DNA from 2 places in the Furfurilactobacillus rossiae genome. Region 2 is predicted to be linked to the other one. Evidence: riboswitches for the same ligand, from Rfam matches in the RefSeq annotation. Region 2 holds a riboswitch; the other holds the start of a gene.
What was found. Region 2 has a riboswitch for lysine ahead of LROSL1_RS04090 (amino acid permease). Riboswitches for the same ligand answer to the same signal wherever they lie in the genome.
Positions count from the first base shown of each region.

Region 1: another riboswitch for lysine. It lies ahead of lysA (diaminopimelate decarboxylase); the one in region 2 lies ahead of LROSL1_RS04090 (amino acid permease).

Region 1 covers NZ_CP040586.1:2,534,319-2,541,853, forward strand. The annotation lists gene dapA (4-hydroxy-tetrahydrodipicolinate synthase) at 1-721, opposite strand, end outside; gene LROSL1_RS12225 (N-acetyldiaminopimelate deacetylase) at 775-1,923, opposite strand; gene dapD (2,3,4,5-tetrahydropyridine-2,6-dicarboxylate N-acetyltransferase) at 1,954-2,667, opposite strand; gene lysA (diaminopimelate decarboxylase) at 2,925-4,256, opposite strand; lysine riboswitch at 4,460-4,637, opposite strand; lysine riboswitch at 4,785-4,968, shown strand; gene LROSL1_RS12240 (aspartate kinase) at 5,160-6,569, shown strand; gene dapF (diaminopimelate epimerase) at 6,562-7,535, shown strand, end outside.
Region 2 covers NZ_CP040586.1:874,199-881,733, reverse strand. The annotation lists gene LROSL1_RS04090 (amino acid permease) at 128-1,738, opposite strand; lysine riboswitch at 1,862-2,045, opposite strand; gene LROSL1_RS04085 (Rrf2 family transcriptional regulator) at 2,144-2,668, opposite strand; gene LROSL1_RS04080 (GNAT family N-acetyltransferase) at 2,776-3,321, opposite strand; gene LROSL1_RS04075 (lp_1002 family arylesterase) at 3,415-4,212, shown strand; gene LROSL1_RS04070 (MarR family winged helix-turn-helix transcriptional regulator) at 4,471-4,929, opposite strand; gene LROSL1_RS04065 (hypothetical protein) at 5,520-5,657, shown strand; gene LROSL1_RS04060 (GNAT family N-acetyltransferase) at 5,731-6,285, shown strand; gene LROSL1_RS04055 (C1 family peptidase) at 6,515-7,535, shown strand, end outside.

The DNA.
Region 1 (7,535 bases), 1.1 Mb from region 2:
TTGGCATCAAGTCACGTTGAATATGGCCAGCACGTGCAACATTGCCTTGTTCTAGTGCGTCATATTCCTGTCGCATCGCTGGACCATATATGTGACTGGCAACGGAAATGACGCCAGTCCCACCCAGTGCCTTCACTAATAACGCTTGGGCATCTTCACCACTGTATACAGCAAAATCTGTTGGCGCATCATTAATTAACGCCGCCAAATCTGCATCGCTACCACACTGTTTTACACCGCTGATGTTCGGCACTTGTGCAAGTTGGAGAATCGCTTCGTTAGTCATGTTGACACCAGTTCGGCCAGGAATGTTGTAAATGACGATCGGTTTAGTAGCGGCTTGAGCAACCGCCGTAAAGTGGGCAACCATTCCCCGTTGATTAGGTTTGTTGTAATAAGGGACAACGACCAACGTTGCATCAATCCCGTCAATCGCATCTACTTCCCGATTAAAGGCAATCGTCGCAGCTGTATTATTACTGCCTGTCCCAGCGATAACGACACCTCGACCAGCCACAATCTGTGCAAAACGGGTATAAAGTTCAATCTTTTCTTCGTGCGTTAGCGTCGGCGTCTCACCTGTCGTCCCACCAATGACAAAACCGCGTGAACCAGTTTCAATGAGCATATTTGTTAATCGCGTTAATGCGTCGAAATCAATATGATCATCTTCGGTAAACGGTGTGATAATCGCTGTTAATAAATCATTTTGTTCAAACATTTTAAATTCCTCCTTGTCAATGAGAGCCATCCGGATTCAACCGAATCCGAGCATCACTTTCTTGTCATCCGTTCCTCCAAAAATTCAGTAATGGCGGTGACACCCTTGTTAATAGCGGACTCGTCCGGCGTCATTTTGGCAGAGTGCAACGGCGCGTGACCATCTACGCCTAACCAAAACATCGTGCCAGGAAATTGATGCAGCATATATCCGAAGTCCTCGCCAGTCATGGCCGGCGCCGTTTCAATAAAGTCCACGTCTGGCGCATTTTTCATAAATTGAATAAATGGTACTGTCAGCCGTGGGTCGTTTTCTACCGGCAAGTAACCGCCCTGATTCAGTTCAACATTGACTTCGCACTCGAAACTCGTAGCGATGCCATTGGCGATTGCCTGTAGCCGCTGGTCAATGTGTTCAATCATCGCTTGCGTTAGTCCGCGAATGGTTCCTTCTAACCTGGCACGGCCAGCAATGACGTTGCGAATACTACCAGCATTCAGTTTGCCAAACGTCACCACGCCCCCTTCAATTGGGTCAACGCTTCTAGAGACGACGGTCTGCGCTTGCATGATAAAACTGGCGCAAGCCACTACCATGTCGTTAGCCAAGTGCGGATAAGCCGCGTGCCCGCCTTTGCCAACAAAATCCACGTTAATTTCAGTCGTGCCGGCAAATAGTGTGCCATTGCGGCATCCAATCACGCCTGCAGATAGCTCCGGATTGACATGCAAGCCATAAAACTCATCAGGTCGCCATTCGCCAGTAAAGGCGCCAGCTTCAACGGCCAACTTGCCACCGTTGTCGTTTTCTTCAGCCGGTTGAAAGAAAAATAATAAGTCATCTTTGGGCTGATGATTAGCAAAGTAATTGAGCACCCCTAGGGCCACCGTCATGTGAATATCATGGCCACAAGCATGCATCTTGCCGGGATTTGTCGAGGCATATGGCAATCCTGTCGCCTCTGTAACTGGCAAGGCATCAATATCAGTGCGGTACCCAATACACCGTTGCGGCTTACTTCCTTGAACTTTAACCATCAAAGCAGTTGGCAGACTTGTTATGTGATGAATGGTCAACCATTGCTGAGGCATTATTTCGATGACTTGCCGTAAATATGCGGCTGTTTGAGTTTCGTGCAGTGCCAACTCTGGAATTTGGTGCAAGTGACGGCGAATATGAATTAAATCTAACGTTTCAGACATGCAGTACCAGCTTTCTTTCAGTCAAACGTGCTAGAGCTTTCGTAACGAATCTTGAAGTTTCGTTTTAGCCTGCGTTTTCGCATCGTTAACTTTAATTACCTTAGCTGGAACACCAGCAACAACGGTATTAGCTGGCACATCCTCAGTTACCACAGCGCCAGCACCAACTACCGCGTGTTCCGCAACATGAACGCCCTCAATAACCACTGCATTAGCCCCAATCAACACATCATCATCGATGCGCACGGGTTCTGCAGAAGCTGGTTCGATTACCCCGGCTAGCACCGCGCCGGCACCGATATGACAATGTTTGCCAACGATTGCACGCCCACCAAGCACGGCACCCATATCAATCATTGAATCAGCACCAATCTCTGCGCCGATGTTGATCAACGCACCCATCATAATGACAGCGTGATCACCAATCACCACCTGATCACGAATGATGGCACCCGGTTCAATGCGGGCGTTAATTTCACGTGCATCTAATAACGGAACCGCTGAATTAGTGGCATTAGTTTCCACATGCGTTTGCGCAATCACATCTTGGTGTACTTCAAGAAATGGTTTTACTACCGGCCAGCTGCCAAACAACGTACCAGTATGATCTTCCATAAACGCTTCAATGCCATCTGGAATCGTCAGTTGACGTAAGTGATCGCCACTAACAGTGACCTTGACCGGCGTTTGTTTCTTAGCGGTCGCTATCGTATGAATGATTTGTGTCGCATCTAATTCTGCCATGTGAATCCTCCTCAATGATTGACTTACCGAGCTTCGGCGGCACTCTTTTAAACGTGCACCTAACCTCTGAATCCTGTGCATAGGCTACAAGCCAAAGCATTCGGAAAATCACCGAATACTCCGTCTCGTTTCTTATTGCTCGGATTCAACCGAAGTTAGGCATCACTCTTCCTAAACGTGCACCTGTCGCCCAGAAGCCTGCGCATAACCTGAAAGGCGTTTCATCCGGCAGCCCACCGAATGCTACGCCTTCCACGTTATTGCTCAACTTCTCCCAGGGCTTCGGTGGCACTCTTCTTAAAATCCTCATCTAATGCGAGCATGTCGCGGATAGTTTCGCGTCGGACGACGACGCTGGCTTGTTTGTGATTGATAAAAATGACGGCTGGACGTGGATTACGATTGTAGTTGCTGGCCATCGAGTAACCGTATGCACCGGTGGCTAAGAGTGCAATCACATCGCCTGTTTTCGTAACGGGCAACGTCGCTTCATTTACTAGAATGTCGCCGGACTCACAATATTTACCGACAATATGGATGGTTTCTTTAGAAGAATCTTCAACATGATTAGCCAATACCGGCTCGTATGCCGCCTGATACAACGCTGGTCGAATGTTATCCCCCATGCCGCCATCAACGGCCACGTATGGTAACAAACCGGGGACACGTTTGTTTGCGCCAACCCGATATAAATTGATTCCTGCCGGACCAACTAACGACCGGCCAGGTTCAATCCAAATCTCCGGCATTTCTAGATGATGATTGCCTAACCTAGCCTCAATCGTCGTCAACACAGTATCAAGCTGGTCCTCCGGTGATTGTGGATCGTCACCTTCCACATATTTAATGCCGAACCCGCCGCCTATATTTAGCACCTGGGCGGAATAGCCAAACGCATCATGCCAATGGGTCAGCAATTCAATCAGTTTCTCGGCTGCCATTACAAAGCCGGTACTCTCAAAGATTTGCGATCCAATATGTGCATGAACGCCACGAACCTCTAGATGGTCATCCGCTAAGGCTTCTGTCAGCGCTTGATCCGCTTGACCAGAACCAATGTCGAAACCAAACTTGCTATCGACCTGACCCGTTTGAATGTACTGATGTGTATGGGCACTAACGCCGGGGGTCACTCGAATTTGAATCGCAATGGTTGCGCCCCGTTCTTGTAGCAAACGTTGTAATAAATGAAGCTCAACAAAATTATCAACAATAATCGTGCCAAGATGATGATCCAGTGCCATTGTCAGTTCATCCACAGACTTATTATTCCCGTGAAAACTCAGTCGAGATGCTGGAAAGCCGGCCGCAAACGCCGTTGCCATTTCGCCTGCTGACACAACGTCCGCATGTACGCCAAGTGGCGCCAACAGCTGATAGATTCCCTTCACGCAGAAGGCTTTCGACGCGTAACTCACGATGCCATCAATTCGATGGTTAGCAAACGTCTGTTGAAAGGCCTTCACCTGGCGAACGATATCCTGCGTATCGTAAGCAACCAGCGGTGTGCCAAACTGCTCTGCCAGTTTGACGGTATCCATACCGCCGATCATTAAATGATTTGTCGTTGACTCAACTGTTGTTGTCATTTTTTTGCTCCTTTTAGTTTTTAGAAGTTATGTGTCTGTTCAAACGGTTATGCGCTTTGCCTATACGGCGATCATCTTTGCAAGGTAAACTGAAAGGCGTCAACATTGACAACCGAAAGCACAGACACATAGCACGAAAAAGGGGCTCATTTGCATAGGTGCGTACGCAAAAGAGTCCCGAAAATAAATTCATTTCGTTTCTGAATGTCGTAAGCGCCCCGCGATGAATTTTTCATCACGACAGTTTGCTGATTGTTCATCAACATCCCAGCCAAAGCGATGGTCAATCGTCCAGCTTCGGCAACCGCCCCTTTCATCAGTTTCTATGTCGTGACCCGACTCCGCTGATTACTCTTGTTGGTTGCAACCTCTTTTCACATTTAATTTTAATGAGCATATCGCTCTTTTCATAACCCGTCAAGTCCCCATTTGAATTTTATATTTCCAAGTAAAACGCTGTACCAACGCGTTTACATTTATTTTCATTTAGCTATTGTAATTGAAAACTAATTCGCTATAATTGCCAGTAATCATAGAAGAGGTTGCGAAGATTAAAAGTAACTAAGAGGAAATCGACGAGGTTAACGACGCTTAGTGAAAGGATGATTCGCCGAAACTTTGACTGACTCGTCTCAGTTAGGGTTGGGACTTGGGTTAACAGCCCAAGGACTGTCGCAACTAACAAAAAAGTTGCGGGGCGCTATCTACGACCATACATAACCGGTACTATATCGATTACGTTCGATTAGACTAAGCGCACCCAATGACCTCGTTAAACAAAGTCATTGGGTGCGCTTTTTAAATGTAATCGTGGGTGTGAATGATTTCAGTGTCGATTCCCCTTCTAACATCAAAACAATGGTCAGTTTGGAAAAACGACCGTGGTAAGCGAGGTTAGGATCGATGAAAGTAATTAAGTTTGGTGGCAGTTCTTTGGCAGATGCGACGCATTTTAACGACGTCATACAGATTTTACAAATGGATAGGCAACGCCGCGTGGTGGTCGTTTCAGCACCCGGCAAACGAAATGAGAACGATGAAAAAGTTACCGATTTACTGATTGATTACGCACGTGCGCATGGTAAAACACAGCAGTCAATCGGCCAGCAAATCATCGACCGATATCAAGAAATCGCAACAGCGTTTGATATTTCGGCAGCTCAATTTAAGCCACTGGCAGATCAAATTTTGGCCCTACCAACGACATCATTTCGTGGCCCAGCCTTTAGAATGGCTGCGTTTAAAGCCCATGGGGAAAAGTTAAACGCACAGTTACTAGCGCTGGTGTTAAATACGCAGGGATTAGCCGCTCGCTACGTTGACCCACACGAACTTGGCTTAATTGCCACGCAGGAGCCAAACAACGCGACCATTTTGGCCCAGACATACACACACCTGGCCGTGGCCCGTCAGGAGCTGCTAGCGGAAGATAAACTATGGGTCGTCCCTGGTTTCTTTGCCTATACAACCAGCGGTCAACTTGCAACCTTTTCCCGTGGTGGCTCAGACATCACAGGTGCCATTCTTGCTCGTGGTTTGCATGCAACTGAATACGAGAACTTTACGGATGTCGACTCCATCTACGCCGCGAACCCCAACGTGGTCGCTAACCCAGCCCCAATCACTAAGATGAGCTACGTTGAGATGCGTGAGCTTTCATATGCCGGTTTCTCAGTGTTTCACGATGAGGCAATTATTCCTGCCATTGAAGGTCAGGTACCCATTTGCGTAAAGAATACCAATCATCCCAGTGCGCCAGGAACACTGATTGTACCAACGAATCAGTCACAGCCTAAACGATTAATCACGGGTGTCGCCAGTTCCAAACGGTTCGCAGCGCTCTACCTGCACCGGTATCTGTTGAACCGGGAAGTTGGCTTCACATTAAAGTTGCTCAAGATCCTCTTCCGCTACCACATTAGCTACGAACACATGCCTTCAGGAATTGACGATTTAACGATCATCTTCGATCGCAATCAAATTCCGACAGATGTCCTCCCTCGTTTGCTAGCAGATATCAAAGAAACGTTGCAACCAGACCGCCTGCAGTGGATCGATGATTACGCGATCTTGATGGTGGTTGGTGAAGGTATGCGCAATCAGGTCGGTGTCATTGACCGGATTTTGCACCCGCTAGCCACTCACCACATTGGTGTTCAAATGATCAACCAAGGGGCGTCACGAATTTCCATCATGATTGGTGTTCGCGAAGCGCAGGCTGATGACGCCGTTCGCCTCATCTATAATGACTTCTTTAATCAACCAGTTAGTTTGCCACTTCGTCAACCAGCACAGGAGGTTACCCATGGTTAATTTAATTCGGGTTCATGGTTCTGAAAATAGTTTTTACCTGCTTGATCAACGACAACTTAAACATGCCCTCACCTCAGCTGAACTCAGTCATTTGGCGCAACAAGTCAACGACACAGCACCAGCAGGGCTGGGCAAAGTAGACGGCGTCCTGGTCGTCAGTGACAGTCGTCATCCCAACGCAATTGGCCGAATGCAGGTATTCAATCGCGACGGCAGCCAAGCAAGCATGTGTGGCAACGGCTTACGAACCGTCAGCCGCTATCTTGCAGAACAAACGCATCAAACGGACTTCCAAGTTGAAACAGATGCGGCTGATTTACCAGTTCATCAAGTGACTCCGTTTGCGCCAGATGTGCCCGCGTTTAGTGTCAGCATTCAACCCATCAGTTTCGATGCTGCTTCGATTGGTTTACATCAAATCCCGACAACACCACTTCTAAACGAGAACAACTTGTCGTTTTCAACAAATTCATCGGCAACCTTTTCCGCTGTGGCCGTGCCAAACCCGCATTTGATTAGTCTCACAGACCATAATCATCCCAATGCGTTAACAACCGCCTTTTTGGGCACACTCGGGCAACAATTAAACGGTCAAAACCCGTGGTTTCCTGATGGCGTCAATGTCAGCTTTGGTTGGGAAATCAATGACACTACCCTCTTTGTGCGGACGTTTGAGCGCGGCGTTGGTTTTACAAACGCCTGTGGTACCGGCATGTCGGCCACATCGCTAATTTGGGTACTGACTCATCCAGCCGCTCAGCTTGACCAACTCCTGACCATCTATAATCCAGGTGGCATGGTTCAAACGCGCGTCCATCACCAAAACGCCGCGTACACTATCGACCTAATCGGCAACGCGACCTTCACTGACTATTTGCGTTTGAGCGAAGCTGACTTACACGCCGGCAACCTTGCCAGTGCAGAGGTTGCCGCAACTCAAGAAGAGACCGCCTACCACCAATTCGT
Region 2 (7,535 bases):
AATTAAATATATTTATTTGATGACATTTAGCTTTGAATATAATAAAAAACTCGCTGGTACAAATTTTTGTATTTGTACCAAGCGAGTTCTATTTGGTTTCATGGTTAATCAAGATAAAGCTGTTCAACTATTTATTCGAATCATTTTTAGGTGCTACCGATTCGTCATTCGTCAAATCGTGAACCGCCGAAGTTGCGCTTGTGGTCTTTTTGCCCGTTTGTGCAACCGTTTCAACCGTTGCACTGCTTTCAATATCACCTGAGGCAGCCGAAGCATCAGCAGCAGTGTAACTTTCACCATTTGTTTTTGGCGTCAAGTCAACCTTGTCCAGTGGAATGATATGAGTGCGGTGACGAATCTTGTAATAACCCCACAGGATCAAGAACAATGGCACACTCATGTACGTTACCAGAATAGCTTGCAAATCGAGTTGTGCAAACGACTTCAAGTTTTGGCCAACAATAACAACGATGCCCAGCACGAATGCCAAAATCGGGCCGAATGGGAACCACTTTGCATGGTAACGGAGTTCGCTTAACTGATGTCCCTGCTTAATGAAGGCGCGGCGGAAGCGGTAATGGCTAATCGCAATCCCCAACCAAGCAATGAACCCGGTCAGGCCAGAAGCAGCAACCAGGTACATATACAACTTAGGTCCAAAAATACTGGTCAAGAAAGTTAATAATCCAATAACTGTGGTTCCAACCAACGAAGCCATAGGAATCCCGCGCTTGTTCGTTTTACCAAAGAAGCTTGGTGCGTAGCCTTCGTTTGCCAAAGAATACAACATCCGCGTGGAAGCGTACATCCCCGAGTTAGCAGATGAAATAACAGACGTTAGGATAACCGCGTTCATCACACTAGCGGCTGCAGCTAACCCTGCCCGACGGAAGACCAGCGTAAATGGACTGATGGCAATGTCTGTGGCACTTGAGCCCAACAGATCCTTGCTTGTATAAGGAATGATGCAAGCAATAACAAAGATTGCCAAAATGTAGAATAACAGAATCCGCCAGAACACTTGGCGAATCGCCTTGGGAATACTCTTTTCAGGTGTTTCACTTTCACCGGCTTCAATCCCAATTAATTCAGTCCCTTGGAATGAGAAACCAGCTACGACGAACACGGAGAGCAATGCCGGCACACCGCCAACAAATGGGGCCTTTTTATAAGTTAAGTTTGAAAAACCAGTTGCGTGACCGCCCATGATACCAAAAATCGTTAAGGTCCCAATAACTAAGAAAATCAGGACCGTGACCACTTTGATAATGGACATCCAGTACTCTGTTTCACCAAACGAACGAACCGATAATGCGTTGATAGTGAAAATAATTGCTAATGCGATCATGCTAAAGATCCATGCCGGTACGTTTGGTAACCAAAATTGCATAACTAAGGCCGCCGTCGAAACATCCACGGCTAACGTAATCGCCCAGTTAAACCAGTAATTCCACCCCATCGCGAATCCCAAAGCGGGATCCACAAACTTGGTTGAATATGCGGCAAACGAACCAGTCAGCGGCATGTAAGTTGCCATCTCACCCAAACTGGTCATTAAGAAGTAGACCATGATCCCAATTGCCACATAAGCAACCAAAGCACCACCAGGGCCAGCTGCAGAAATTGCGGAACCGGATGCAACGAACAACCCTGTTCCAATACTGCCACCTAACGCAATCATTGATAAATGTCGCGTCTTCAATTCGCGGCGAACCGCGCGATTCTCATTTTCTGCCATATCGAGTTCCTCCCATTTTCTAAAGAGAAGCACTTGATGTAATCTGAATAAATAAAAGGCCGGTCTGTTTATCATGCACAAAGACACGCTAAACAAACCGACCGTCAAATTCATCCTGGTCAATCGTTAGATAGCGCTCCGTGGCGTTTTTATTTACCACGACAGTTCGTTGATTATTCACCAACGTCCCAACAAGATACTGATACAGCAGTAACTCATTTCGGCGACGCACCCTTTAACCAAGCGTTACAGAACCTGTACGTTCTCGACCTGGCGACTCATGATTGTCGCAACCTCTTCATTCGATATAAACAGAGTATAAAAAGAAGCCCCACAAATTGCAAGGCTTTCAGCGAAAATGAAAACGTATTCATCAAATCAATCACCCATTTACCCGAGAAAACGCTAATTTTCTCCATGGAGAAGTGCCTTTAGTTTGGCAGTAAAATTCGGATAGTTAACCGTACTTTCATTCCAATCAACAGTCGGGATAATTTGTGACTGAAAAATATGGACTAAAATCCGATGAACCGATGTTTCTTGTAATACATGTTTATACTGTTGATCTGCAGCAACAAAAATGTCTGTCAACACCTGCGTGCCACGGTTAGCCAGTGGTTCAACATCATCGAATACCCGATCAATCAAGCCATTGTTGGGATATGTTTGAATATCGCCCTCTGTCGCCACCACCGCATCCCAAACAGTAATTTGACGTGAATTACGCCCCAACGTAAATCCACCTTGATTACCAGACACGGATCTAACTAGACCAGCAACGACCAATTTGCGAATGATTTTTCGCATATATGTTTGTGAACCACCCAATCTAGTGTGAATGACTTCAGATGTGATGGGTACATTCGTATCTTGGGTTGCGAGTAACGCTAAAATACATGCGGCCTGCTCAAAGCCCCTCGTTAATTGCATAATTTCTTCCTAACCTAATTATCACGATAGAGATAACTTACCATTGCCATCATAGCATACCAAACAGTAATGATAAACGTAACTCAACCATTAACCTCGATCACATTTCACTGATGCAATGCAAAATCATTTGGTGTTAACCGAAAAAAGCGCTCTGTTTTTCCTGGCGCAAAAAAATCAGTTGCAGAATGCTGAATCTCATGATCAAATTGAAACCCAAATCGCTCAAAAATACGCGCCGAGCGTTCATTATCTGAAAAGTAAGATCCCCACACCGCTTGCAACCCTTGATCAAAGCCATATGTTAAGACCGCCATCACCGCCTCAGGCATATATCCGTGACCCCAAAAATGTTCGTTAAGCATGTAGCCAATATCTCTTTCACCGTGCACCAATGCGCCATCATGTCCTGTTCTACCGTATAGCCCAACAGTACCAATAATTTGGTCCTCTGTCTGACGGGCAACACCCCAAATCCAGCGTTGCCCTAATGTTTGGCGCATTAAAAAACGCGCTTCAAATTCGTTATGAACTGGTTGGAAACCCGCCGGCATCGCAACACGTGGATTACCGACAATTTGAGTGAAAGCCGATAAATCAGATTCTCGAATACTTCGTAGCTCTAAACGTGCCGTTTTTAATGCTATTGCCATCCTCATTACCTTCCAAATCAATTTTACCGTTACATCACGAATTAGTTGCACTCCGTCACCCTTGGGCTCTATCATAAACACGAGGTGAAAGTCATGCAAATTGTCAAAAAAATGTTAAACCAGCACAGTTATTATAAAGGTTTTATGCAAGATCGACCCGGTCAACAAGGTCAAACCACTTTTCCAACTATTGTAGTTGTTCCTGGTGGTTCGTACACTCATATTCCTGAAGCACAAGCCGAAAGTGTCGCCTTAGCCTTCTTTGCCAAGGGGTTCAATGCCGTCTACTTACGGTACTCCTTCGTCGGCGAAGTCACACCCCTACTACCAGCACCGATAGTTGAACTCGGTCAAACAATTAGTCAACTCAAGCAAAATCCTGATTTGCCAATCGACAATAACGCTGTTATTCCATTTGGGATGTCGGTGGGTGGTCACATTGTGGCACTCTACAATGATTACTGGTCCTCATCCTGGTTAAGTGAGGCCACCGGCGCTACCGCCAGTGTGTTGGAACCAGCCGGCGCCATCCTTGGTTATCCCGTCATCAGCCCAGTATTAGGCTTCCCCAAGGATGAAAAAACCATTGCCCAATGGACTGACGATCCAACTAAATATGCCGCTGAACAACACGTCACCGTGAAAAACAAGCCCGTTTTCGTTTGGGTTACCAATGAAGATCAAGCAGTTCCTGTAACAAACACACTATCGTACGTTCAGGAAAGTTATAATCACAATTTACCACTTGAACTCCATGTCTTTAACCACGGACCACACGGTTTGGCACTTGCCAACAACGTTACGGCGTGGAAACCCGGGACAGATTTACCACACGTGGCCCACTGGTTAACTTTGGCCATCGAATGGGTAAACGATTTACTCAGCAAATAAGTTGTCTTCACATTAAGTTAATAGCTTATTTTTGACAAGTTATTTACAAACAGTAAATACAATTTGCACCGCAAATAAACAGTAAAACGGACATTCAGATTTCCCCTTGAATGTCCGTTTTACTGTCTGAAACCGATTTTGCTTAATGTTAAATCGGTGAATCAATAAATAAGCACTACTTTTGTCCCTAATAAAGATGACATGACACAATACGAAATGATCAACTGAAATGAAATCGTAATCGGTCACACAATATTTTTAGTCTTCTACATTTTGATCTAACACAGCTACAAAGTGTTCAAAGTATTGACTCAACTGTGTGATTTCTGTGAGACTCATTTCTTCAAGGATTGCCGCGACTGTTTTCTTTTCGTGAACATCTAATTCTTTGATCACCCGTTTTCCCTTGAGTGTAAGGTGAATGAAATGCTGACGCCGATCACCCGGACTAACCTCAACTTCAATTAGACCAAATTGCAACAACGTCTTTATTTGTGTAGAAATAGCACCCTTGGTAATATGATTTTGTTTTGCCAACACATCTAAAGTAATTCGATCATTTTTTGCAATCTGATTAATCAAGGATAATCCACGCCAGCCAACACCAAGATTTTTTCCAATGCATTTTAAATGTTGCTCAACTTTGAGAAAATCACGTAGATAACTTTCCTCCATCATTTCAATTACAATTTGTGTAGCCGTCTGCTGTTTTGCCATATTTAAACTTCCTAATGATGTGTCTAGAGTGGTTTGCGTCTGTAAGCTAGTGCCTAAAAATTCATGCGATTCAAACATTACCTCAGCTCATTATTTTTGCTCAATTCACTCATCCCTAAATCAATGTAATCAACCCCACATAAACCTCTTCTTTTGAGAAACGAGGCTAAAGAGTTACGCAATATAAAGCGTTCTCTGCTTTAATCGGCAGCAAACATGTATGAGCCAATCATTTACGATGTATTAAGCAATAATGAGTTATTGTACTGTTTGTTTCAGTACCTAAAATATTACTTCTTGTGTGCGGTTATTTTTATCAAATATTTCAATCCCAACAAGATTGTTGACAACGTCTTAGTAGATTGCACCCTTTTTAACAGTTCCATATTTCGACTAGCCAATTCATTTGCAAACTTTGCAGTAGCGTCTGATTAAAGTTTTCTGTGCACCATTGTGAAAGTTTCACATATGCTGATTTGAAAGGCTTTTGGAGCTCTTTTTATAATTGGAATTATGAGTTAAAAATTAATGTTCAAAACACTAGCCTTTTGTAAGTAAACCGTGTAAAATGCTTTTTCGTGGTCGACAAAATGACCTTTTCATCAGGCAGTGACCAGCCAATGAAAAGTGTAACTGATGAGGAGTTACCCACCCATAATATGGTCACTGTCATGATTCCTCGTGAATCAACCTGGCTGTTTCTAAACAGCACATTGCGCGTGCCATAACACTGATAAGTCACTGAACGTAACGTTTACTGAATAGTCTCTGTTATGTCACCAATAAAAAGGAGCGAGTCTCATGACAACATCAACGCTTAACGTAACTCTACACTTCGCAGAAATGAACGACCTACCAGCAATTAAAGACATCATTACTGATGCCCGTGACTTCTTGGCAGAACAAGGAATCAACCAGTGGCAAGATGGTTATCCAGAAGACAGCGTCATCGCTGGCGATATTGATTGCGGCGAAACCGTTGCTTTAAAAGACGACGAAGGCACAATTCTAGCAATTGCTTCTCTCGTGAAGGGTATCGATCACCCATACGAAGCAATCACGGATGGCACATGGCGTGTAACTGGCACAGAAACAAATTACGTGTCTATTCACCGGGTTGCCATGGCAAAAGCATCTCGTGGTCATCACTTAACACATGATTTCTTTGATCTCATGTTGGAACAGATCCGTCTTGACCCAGAAGTTGAGAGCGTACGGATTGACACTCATCCGCAAAACTTCGGCATGCAACATGTGATCGAAACGAATGGTTTTTCATACATCGGTTTGGTGCCCGTCACGGGCGGCCAACCAGACGAACGGAATGTCGCTTATGACATGGTCTTGGACCGTTAATTGAATATTCATGAAAAAAGACAATCAGCAAAATTGCTGATTGTCTTTTTTCATTATTACCTATGCGGCGCCAACAACGTGAAACCTCATGAACCCCTCTCGTTTAGTAACTTCACACATTGTGGAAGCACAAATCTAGTTTGCCCCTACTCACCTCTTTTTAATGTTCTTCTAATGCAGTATACTGTTTGCATGCATATAAAAAGGAGTGATCCATTTGAGTACTGAAATTACACCTGATCAAATTCGCCGTTACGAAAACGAATTATCAGAACGCAAGGACGCCTCTGTTTTGGAACGAGCCGTTAAGAAGAACGGTATTCTAGCAACTGCCCAAGACGACATTGCTAACGTCAACATGACACCAATTTTCTCCATTGACTTGGATACTGGTCATGTTGCCAACCAGAAGCAAAGTGGTCGTTGTTGGATGTTTGCCGCACTAAACACTATGCGCCACGCTATGAAGGATACCTTCAACCTGCCTGGTGACTTTGAATTATCCCAAAACTACACCTACTTCTGGGACAAGTTCGAAAAGGCTAACTACTTTTACGAAAACGTCATCAATACAGCTGACAAACCATTAGATGACCGTAAAGTCGCCTTTTTGATGGAAACACCTCAACAAGACGGCGGCCAATGGGACATGATTTGCGCCATCATTGAAAAATATGGAGTCGTGCCACAATCTGCAATGCCAGAAACCTTTAACTCATCTGCTTCTGGTCAGATCAATAGTTTGTTAAACCTGAAGTTACGTAAAGATGCCGTTGAATTCCGTGAACTGGTCGCTAACAAGGCCAGCCGCGCAGAAATTGACGAAATGAAAGACCGTAAGTTACAAGAAGTCTATCGCATCCTGTCTTACAGTTTCGGTGAACCTGTCACTAAGTTTGATTTCGAATACCGTGACAGTAACAAGGAATACCATATTGATCGCGGTTTAACGCCTAAAACATTCTACGACAAGTATGTTAAGTGGGATCTGTCTCAATACGTTTCTATCATCAATGCGCCAACTGATGACAAGGAATATAACAAGACCTACACCGTTGAAATGTTAGGTAACGTAGTCGGTGGCCGTGAAGTTAAACATTTGAACGTTTCAATGGAAGACTTCAAACAAATGGCCATTGCACAATTACAAGCCGGCCAAAGTGTTTGGTTCGGTTGTGATGTTGGTCAAAGTTCTGACCGTAAGAACGGCATCATGGATACTAAGGTTTACGCTAAGGATGAATTATTCG